DNA from 2 places in the Halanaerobaculum tunisiense genome. Region 2 is predicted to be linked to the other one. Evidence: a T-box and tRNA genes for the amino acid it is inferred to sense, from the RefSeq annotation. Region 2 holds a T-box; the other holds one or more tRNA genes.

Region 1 (4,427 bases), on a different contig from region 2:
GATTTAAATTTAGGAAAATTACTTCTACCCTCAAAGAAGTTTTTGAATGCTTTATCTAAATCTTTAAGTGATTGTTGCAATGCAATGCTATCAACTTCTTTTAACCACTCATATTCTTTTTTTAATTGAGGTAGCTGTCTAGAATATTTAGTATATGATTGATACTCACTTTCTTTAGCTTTTGCTAAAAAATCATTGTAAATGAATCTAGAACAACCTATTATCTTATCTATTAATTCTTGCTGTTCGTGATTAGGATAAATTCTAAATTTCTAACTATATCAGTAGGTGCTATTGTTGGTTTAGTTGATAGAAAGATGTGTATATGATCTGGCATTACTTCTAATTCTAAAATTTCATATTGGTATTTATCGCATATATTAGCAATAATATTTTTTAATGATTGTTTTATATCGCCTTTTATTACTTCAAATCTAAATTTAAGACATCATACAAGATGATATTGTATTAAATATTTACAATGACTTAAACTTTTATAGTCATTACTCATTGCTATCCAACCCATATTTTTCTTGTATAGCTCTACGCATTAGGTCTAAATAAGTCAATGTTGTTTCTTCTTCCACAGAGTAGATTCTTACTAAATTTTCAAGTTCATTTTTCCATTCTTCGGGAATAGATCGGCATTCAGCCAGAGGGCAAGTCCATCTGGTTTTCTGTCGATAAAATCTATAACGTGATTTCGTTTCAGATAATTCTACATAACTACCGCTAGCAACTTCATGTTCTAACTCGTGCATTTTCTCTTCATTTGCGAATATGGGTTTAAAATTATTGTCTTCTTTCTGTATAATAATAAATTAATTATAAAAAAATAATAGTAACTTTTAATGGGAATAGGTGATATAATGTCAATTCATTTTACCTTTGCAATATATACTGGTATTTTAGCTTTAGTGCTTGTTACACTTGTACCCAGAAAGATGATTAGAGAACTAATAATTTATGGTATTATTTTTGGTGCTATTGGGGATTTCTTAGCTGTTTTTATTGTAACTCATCTTTTAGAATGGGGAGGTTACATTAATTATGGCCCATTTGGTTTTAGAGATATACCATTTTTCCCACTATTAGCTTGGGCAATTTGGTTTATAATGTATTTTTACTTTATGCCTGATCACAAGGTATTAAGATATGTTTATATAGTATCAGCAGCTGCTTATTCTGTTTTATTTTCTAATATTTTAGCTAACTTTGATATTTTTAGGTGGAATTTTAGTGAGATAATAATTCCATTCTTTATCTATGTTACGTGGTTTACTGGAAGTGCTTGGGCTAAAGAACAAATTGATCAGGAGGTAGGATAATGGAAAAATCAGAATTGTTTTCGGATCCAATATTACTTGGTTCAATTGCGTGAATAGCGGGCAACATTCCTATATCTTTAATTATGGGTTATTCTGTTAATTTTACGTTTGCTGCTTTATTAGGAGTATTACTTGTATACATTGTTCGATCAACGGGCAATGATTATGAGATTTATAAAGGATTACTTATACCAAATTTCTTAGGATTTCTCCTTCATATTATATTTGGATTAGTTAGCGGTTGGGTTGTTAAGCAGTATGGCAGGGTTTAAGCCAATATAAATTCAGATATAATAATTAATAATATAGTAATGGTACATTGGATACTTCTAGAAAATAAATTTGATTTGCGTTAAACATATTTAAGGAGAAGTATAAATAACAGATCAGTTTTTTAATTTGTTGAAACCAGATTAAAGGATAAGATGTGATTTTAAAATTACAATAATTACGCAACAAACTCACAACAACAATATACCACGTAATATAATATTTTTTAAATTTACCCTTGAAAAATAAAGAGTATAATGGTATAGTATATAAGTGTCGGACAGGATAATTGTCCGGCAGACAAGAGGTCACCGGTTCGATCTCGGTTATCTCTACAATAGAAGTTATTTGGGCCATTAGCTCAGCTGGTAGAGCACTAGACTTTTAATCTGGGTGTCGGAGGTTCGACTCCTCCATGGCTCACCAATAACGCGGGGTAGAGCAGTTGGTAGCTCGTCGGGCTCATAACCCGGAGGCCACTGGTTCGAATCCAGTCCCCGCAACCAAATAAAAAAGTTATTAGTTAAGTTTATTAGGGCGAGATAGCTCAGTTGGTAGAGCAGTGGATTGAAAATCCTCGTGTCCCCGGTTCGAATCCGGGTCTTGCCACCAATTTAGTGCGGGAGTAGCTCAGTTGGCTAGAGCACCAGCCTTCCAAGCTGGGTGTCGCCGGTTCGAGTCCGGTTTCCCGCTCCAAGTTATGTGCTTGTAGCTCAGTTGGATAGAGCAACGGCCTTCTAAGCCGTGGGCCGGGGGTTCGAATCCTCCCAAGCACGCCACATCAATCAATTTACAATGTACAATTGAGAATTGACAATTAAAAGCTAAAATCAATTAAATATCATGGTGGATGTAGCTCAGTTGGTTAGAGCGCAGGATTGTGGCTCCTGAGGCCGTGGGTTCAACTCCCATCATCCACCCCAATTATCTTCACCATATGGTGAAGAATTTTTATTTTTTTGGAGGGTTGAGCAGGAAAAAAATTAAGAGGAAATAATATTATGTAATATAATGGTTATTATAATGTTTACTAGAAATAGTTTAAAAAGGAGGAGCAGAGTGATTAAAAAGAAGAGATTGGGAGATATACTAGTTGAAGCTGGATTTCTTACTGAAGCAGAATTAAGCCAAGCATTAGAAAAGCAACAAGAGACTGATAAAAGATTAGGAATTGTTTTAGAGGAGCTGGGATTAGTAACTGAAGAAAGTGTTATGGAAGCTTTGGAATATCAACTGGGGATTCCTCGGTTAGATTTAAACCAGATAATAATTGATCCAGAAATAATTAATTTGATTTCCAAGTCTTTAGCAGAAAGACATCAAGCAATCCCAGTTAAAAAAGAGGATAATACCTTAACAGTAGCAATGACAGACCCTTTAGATGTATTAGCAATTGATGATATTAGAATTAAGACAGGATATGAGGTTTCGCCAGTTATTTCTAGTAAAGAGGAAATAGAAAATGCTATCAATCAATACTTTGGAGATGATGATATTGTAGAAGAATTTATAGCAGATATTGATTCTACAATGGAAGAAATAGAAGATAGTAATTTAAATACTAGTAATCTGCGTCAAATGGTACAGGATGCACCAGTAGTCAGATTAGTCAATAATATTATTTCTAGAGCAGTTAAAGCTAGAGCCAGTGATATACATATAGAACCGGAAGAAGATCAAGTAAGAATTCGATATAGAATAGATGGTATACTCCATACTGAAATGCAAATTCCTAAACAGACTCTTTCTGCTTTAGTTTCTAGAATTAAAATTATGGCTGAAATGGATATAGCGGAACGCAGAATTCCTCAAGATGGTAGGATTCAAATGAAATTATCCCAGACAAAAATTGATTTAAGAGTTTCTACTCTACCTACAGTTGAAGGAGAAAAAGTTGTTATCAGGATTTTAGATGAAGAAAGTTTAATGTTGGGAATTGATGAATTAGGTTTTTCACCTGAACATAAACCAATTTTTAAAAAGATGATTAGTCAACCTCATGGAATGCTATTGATCACTGGGCCAACTGGTAGTGGAAAAACTACTACTCTTTATTCAGCTTTGAGTTCTATAAATGATGCTGATAAAAATATTATTACCGTTGAAGATCCAGTAGAATATAGATTAGAGGGGATTAATCAAGTTCAAGTTAATCCGCAAGCAGGACTTGAGTTTGCTAATGGATTACGTTCTATACTTCGACAGGATCCTGATATAATAATGATTGGAGAGATTAGAGATAAAGAAACAGCAGAAATTGCTATTCATGCTGCTATGACTGGCCATTTAGTATTAAGCACTCTACATACTAATCAATCAGCTGGGGCATTGACTAGATTAATTAATATGGGAGTAGAACCTTATCTAGTAGCTTCTTCAGTGATGGGAGTTGTAGCCCAAAGATTAGTAAGAAAAATTTGTCCTGATTGTAAGAGAGAAAATGAGGATGAAGTTATTGATTCAGTCTTAGCAGAATATTTACAAGAACAGAATGAGTTTATTGATTATTACGGTTCAGGTTGTAGAAATTGTAATGAGACTGGATATCGAGGCAGAACTGCTATTTTTGAAATATTAGATATTGATTCTGAAATTAAAAAGTTGATAATTGAAAAAGCATCAGCAGCTGAAATCGAAGACATAGCAAAAGAAAAAGGAATGAAGACTCTTACGGATTCTGCTTTCCAAAAGGTAAAGCAAGGGTTAACTACCTTAGAAGAAGCAATGCGAGTTACAAAATTATAGTCAATTAGGAGGAGTTAGGAATGAAGTTGGCGAATTTATTACAGGAAGGGATTAAACTAGGTGCTTCTGATATTCATTTAACAG
Region 2 (4,427 bases):
CATATTGGGATTATTGGTGGGTCTGGTTCTGGTAAGTCCTTTGGGATGAGAGTTATTCTAGAAGAACTGATGAAGTTAGAGATTCCTACTATTGTTTTTGACCCTCACTTTGAGATGGACTTTAGTGATTCTTTTCCTGGACTAGATTCAGAACACGAAGAAGATTTTAGTGATTATTTTGTTCAGTACCAGATAGGTTATGATGTGGGAGTTAACTTTGCGGATTTATCGACTAAAGATTTAACTGAATTATTATCAGCTTCTGATAACTTAACTAATTCCATGGTTAATGCAGTCCAGAAGTTACACCAGAAACGAGATAGTCTACTGAGTTTTAAAAGTCGACTCCAAGACTTGCAACAAGCCCAGGAGTTAGGTCGGAAAAGAATTGAGCGTGATTTAAAGAATGGAGCTGTTAGTAGTAACCAAAAAGAGGAGTACGAAACTTATAAAGCATTATTAGATGCTTATGGTGATTTACCTGCTAGTTCAGTTAATGGTTTAGGTTGGCGGTTAGGTCGTTTAGAAAGAGAAGGACTATTCAGTCATAGTATTAATCAGATTGAAGCAGCAATTAGAGGGCGTAAATTAGCAGTTATCCAAGGGCCAATCTGGCTCTTACAGGTCTTTGCTACTTATGTGTTAGGTAGTTTATATCGAAAACGCCGCCAGTATAAAGATGCCCAACATCGCCAAGAAGAGGCAGATTATTTTCCTCCTTTTGTAGTCGCTACAGATGAAGCCCATAATTTTGCTCCCAAAGGACAAGATGCTCCAGCTAATAAGATTATTAAGGAGATGGCTCAGGAAGGAAGAAAGTATGGTACCTTTTTAATTTTAGCTACTCAACGTCCTACATTATTAAATGAAACGGTAACTGCTCAGTTAAATACTAAATTTGTCTTTAGAACAGTCCGGGCTACTGATATTGAGACGATTAAACAGGAAACGGATTTAACCCCTGAGGAAGCTCAACGACTACCTTATCTGCGGTCAGGAGATACTTTTGTTTCTTCAGCTATCCTAGGTAGGACTATGTCAGTTAGGATCAGAGTAGCTAAGACAACAAGTCCCCATACGGAAAATCCGTTTGCTGAATTAGAGGCTAAGAGTCAACAGCAAGAAGAAGAGTTATACCAGGCAATTATTGCTAGTTTGCCGATTGATAGCGTTAACATTCTCTCTAAGTTAGAGGAAATTAATGAGCGATTAACTATAACTTTAGACCGGGAGAGATTATTAGAAGAATTGGATAATTTAGCTGACAAAGGAAGGATAGAAGTAGCAGACTCACCATTAGGTGATAAAATTTATCAAGAAAATCAATAATTATTAGAATTTGAATATTTATCAGTAATAGTATACAATAATAATGTAAAATAAGAAGGGACTAGTTGAAAACTAACTAATATTTTTGATTTGAAATTAGGTTTGCGAGTTAAATTTGTAGTATTTAAGGTAATTTATTTGCTTATATTTCTACGATGAGATATTTATTGATATTAATGACAAAGTTAATCAATTAGTAGTTAAGGATATAGACTTGTATCAGGATTAATTTCTGGTATCTACTTGACAAAGGTAATATCCTAATGTATATTTTTAACTGTAGTTTACATAATAAATAATAAATTAAAAATTAAGATGATAACAGCAAGGAAGGGAAGAGTAGGTGTCGAAGTTAGCTACAGAGAACTAGGGGTAGTTGAGAGCCTAGGCTAAACAAGACATTGAAGATGGTCCTGGAGCTAGATAGTCGAAATTTAAGTAGGCTATTATCGATTGGCTATCGTTAACAGCTCTTAAGTAGTCAGTTATAGACTGACAACTAGGGTGGTACCGCGGCCTCTCGCCCCTAAGGGTGAGGGGTTTTTTAGTTTATTTGGAGTATGAGTCGTGAGCAGATCTTCACGGAGAGTCCAAAGGACTCGTAGGAAGTCAAATTCAAAACCATAGCCCAATCCTACATTCCAGCGACCCACGGCTGTGTCACCGCAGGTGAGACAATATATCAATTAAATTTCATTGTAAATTTTACATTAGCAATTGTTAATTAATAAAGGGAGGGATAAAAATGAGCAAGGATACTTTTTATGTTACAACACCAATTTATTATCCAAATGATGAGTTACATATTGGTCATACGTATACTACTACGGCAGCAGATACAATTACTAAGTTTAAAGAGTTACAAGGCTATGAAACGGAGTTCATTACTGGTTCTGATGAGCACGGCCAGAAGTTACAGCAGGCTGCTCAGGAACATGGCATGGAGCCTCTAGAGTATATTGATGGTATTGTGGATAGCTTTAAAGATTTATGGGACCAGTTACAGGTGGATCACACTGAATTTGTGCGAACTACTAGTTCAGATCATAAAGCAGATGTCCAGCATATTTTTGAGAAGTTGTATGAGCAAGGTGATATCTACAAGGATAAGTATGAGGGGTATTATTGTACTCCTTGTGAGACTTTTTGGCAGGAAAGAGAGTTGAATGAGACTGGAAATTGTCCTGATTGTGATCGAGATGTAGAGTGGATGGAAGAGGAAAGCTACTTTTTTAAAATGTCTCAGTATGAAGATCAACTACTAGATTTTTTAGAATCTAATCCAGATTTTATTCAACCAGCTAGACGTTGTAAAGAAATGGTTAACTTTATTGAAGATGGATTGGAGGATTTATGTATTTCCCGGGCCAGCTTTGATTGGGGAGTTCCCGTTCCGATAGATGATGATCATGTGATTTATGTCTGGTTTGATGCTTTAATTAGTTACTTAACTGGGATTGGGTTCCAGAGAGAGGATAAATTTAGTGATTATTGGCCGGCTGATGTTCACATTGTAGGGAAGGATATTCTCCGGTTCCATACTATTATCTGGCCTGCTATCTTAATGGCGGCTGATATGTCCTTACCTAAGCAAGTATTTGGACATGGCTTTTTATTAGTTGAAGGCGGTAAGATGTCTAAGTCTAAAGGGAATGTGATTGATCCTAGTAAGTTGATTGCTGACTTTGGAGTTGATGCTGTTAGATACTATTTATTGAGAGAGATTGCCTTTGGATCTGATGGTTCTTATTCTACTGAGTCCTTTATTCAACGAATTAACTCTGATTTAGCTAATGATTTAGGTAATTTGTTAAATCGAACGATAGCTATGGTGGATAAGTATTTTGACGGGCAAATCCCTACTCCAGAAAAAGAAACAGAGTATGATGCTCAGCTAGAGGAGTTGGCCCAAGAAGTATTTACTAAGGTAGAAGAGAATATGGATCAGTTACAGTTTAGTACTGCCTTAGAAGAATTATGGAGATTGGTCAGAAGGACTAATAAGTATATTGACCAGACTGAACCTTGGGTATTAGCTAAGGACGAGTCACAGCAGGATAAGTTGGCCACAATACTTTATACTTTATTAGATAATCTAAGAAGAATTGCTATTAGTCTAGTTCCCTTCTTACCTGAAGCTCCAGCTAAGATGTGGCAACAGATTGGTATTTCAGCTAAGTTAGAGGAGCAGACTTGGGAAGATGTTAAGGTCTTTGGTCAATTAGAGCCGGGTACTGAAGTACAAGCAGGAGATCCGATCTTCCCGCGGATTGATATTGAAGAATACTATGCTAGTTTAGATGAAGCAGATACTGAAACAGTAGACAATGAAAAGGAGGAAGAGGAAATGACAGAAGAAGATTATATTAGTTTTGATGAATTTGGTCAATTAGATTTAAGGGTTGCAGAAGTTTTAGAGGTGGAAAAGATTGAAGGTAGTGATAAGTTACTTAAGGTGCAAGTAAAATTAGGAGAAGAAGAGAGACAATTAGTAGCTGGTATTTCTAAGCATTATGAACCAGAAGAATTAAAGGGAAAAAAGGTAGTTATGATTGCTAACATGGAACCAGCTACTATCTTTGGAGTTGAATCTAACGGTATGATTTTAGCAGCTTCTAATGATGAAGGTGAGTTGACAGTAACTACTGTTGATCGGGATATTGCTAGTGGAGCTCAGGTGAAGTAAGATGTTAATTGATACTCATGCTCATCTCGATTTTTCTCGGTTTGATAATGATCGTAGTAAAGTAATTCAGGATGCTTATCGAGCGGGAATCAAGCAGATGATTAATGTAGGTGCTGATATGGAGTCCAGTCGTAACTCAGTTGAGTTAGCCAAGAAATATAATTTTATTGCTGCTAGTGTAGGAGTCCATCCTCATGATGCTAAGTCCTTTACTGAGGATGATTATCAGGAACTAAAAGATTTAGCCGCTAAGGATGAGGTAGTAGCTCTAGGAGAAATGGGGCTAGATTATCACTATGGTAATTCTCCTCGGCAGAAGCAACAGGAAGTATTTAAGAGACAATTACAGTTAGCTAGGGAAGTAAATTTACCAGTCATTATCCATAGCCGTGATGCTAGAGAGGATACTTTA

Evidence for each region. The T-box of region 2 lies ahead of metG (methionine--tRNA ligase). A T-box ahead of a tRNA ligase gene usually reads a tRNA of that ligase, here a tRNA-Met.
Region 1: it has a tRNA-Met gene. The T-box ahead of metG (methionine--tRNA ligase) is inferred to sense a tRNA for this amino acid. The anticodon was not compared.

The regions. Positions count from the first base shown of each region.
Region 1 covers NZ_BAAHYI010000001.1:316,145-320,571, reverse strand. Annotated here, with positions in the region: partial or broken gene tnpB (IS200/IS605 family element RNA-guided endonuclease TnpB) at 1-263, opposite strand, end outside; gene ACYQ3D_RS01605 (transposase) at 233-388, opposite strand; gene ACYQ3D_RS01600 (hypothetical protein) at 504-761, opposite strand; gene ACYQ3D_RS01595 (hypothetical protein) at 870-1,328, shown strand; tRNA gene ACYQ3D_RS01590 (tRNA-Lys) at 1,949-2,024, shown strand; tRNA gene ACYQ3D_RS01585 (tRNA-Met) at 2,029-2,104, shown strand; tRNA gene ACYQ3D_RS01580 (tRNA-Phe) at 2,135-2,210, shown strand; tRNA gene ACYQ3D_RS01575 (tRNA-Gly) at 2,218-2,294, shown strand; tRNA gene ACYQ3D_RS01570 (tRNA-Arg) at 2,301-2,377, shown strand; tRNA gene ACYQ3D_RS01565 (tRNA-His) at 2,445-2,521, shown strand; gene pilB (type IV-A pilus assembly ATPase PilB) at 2,658-4,343, shown strand; gene ACYQ3D_RS01555 (type IV pilus twitching motility protein PilT) at 4,364-4,427, shown strand, end outside.
Region 2 covers NZ_BAAHYI010000013.1:11,424-15,850, reverse strand. Annotated here, with positions in the region: gene ACYQ3D_RS10730 (ATP-binding protein) at 1-1,329, shown strand, start outside; T-box leader at 1,648-1,860, shown strand; gene metG (methionine--tRNA ligase) at 2,075-4,015, shown strand; gene ACYQ3D_RS10720 (TatD family hydrolase) at 4,017-4,427, shown strand, end outside.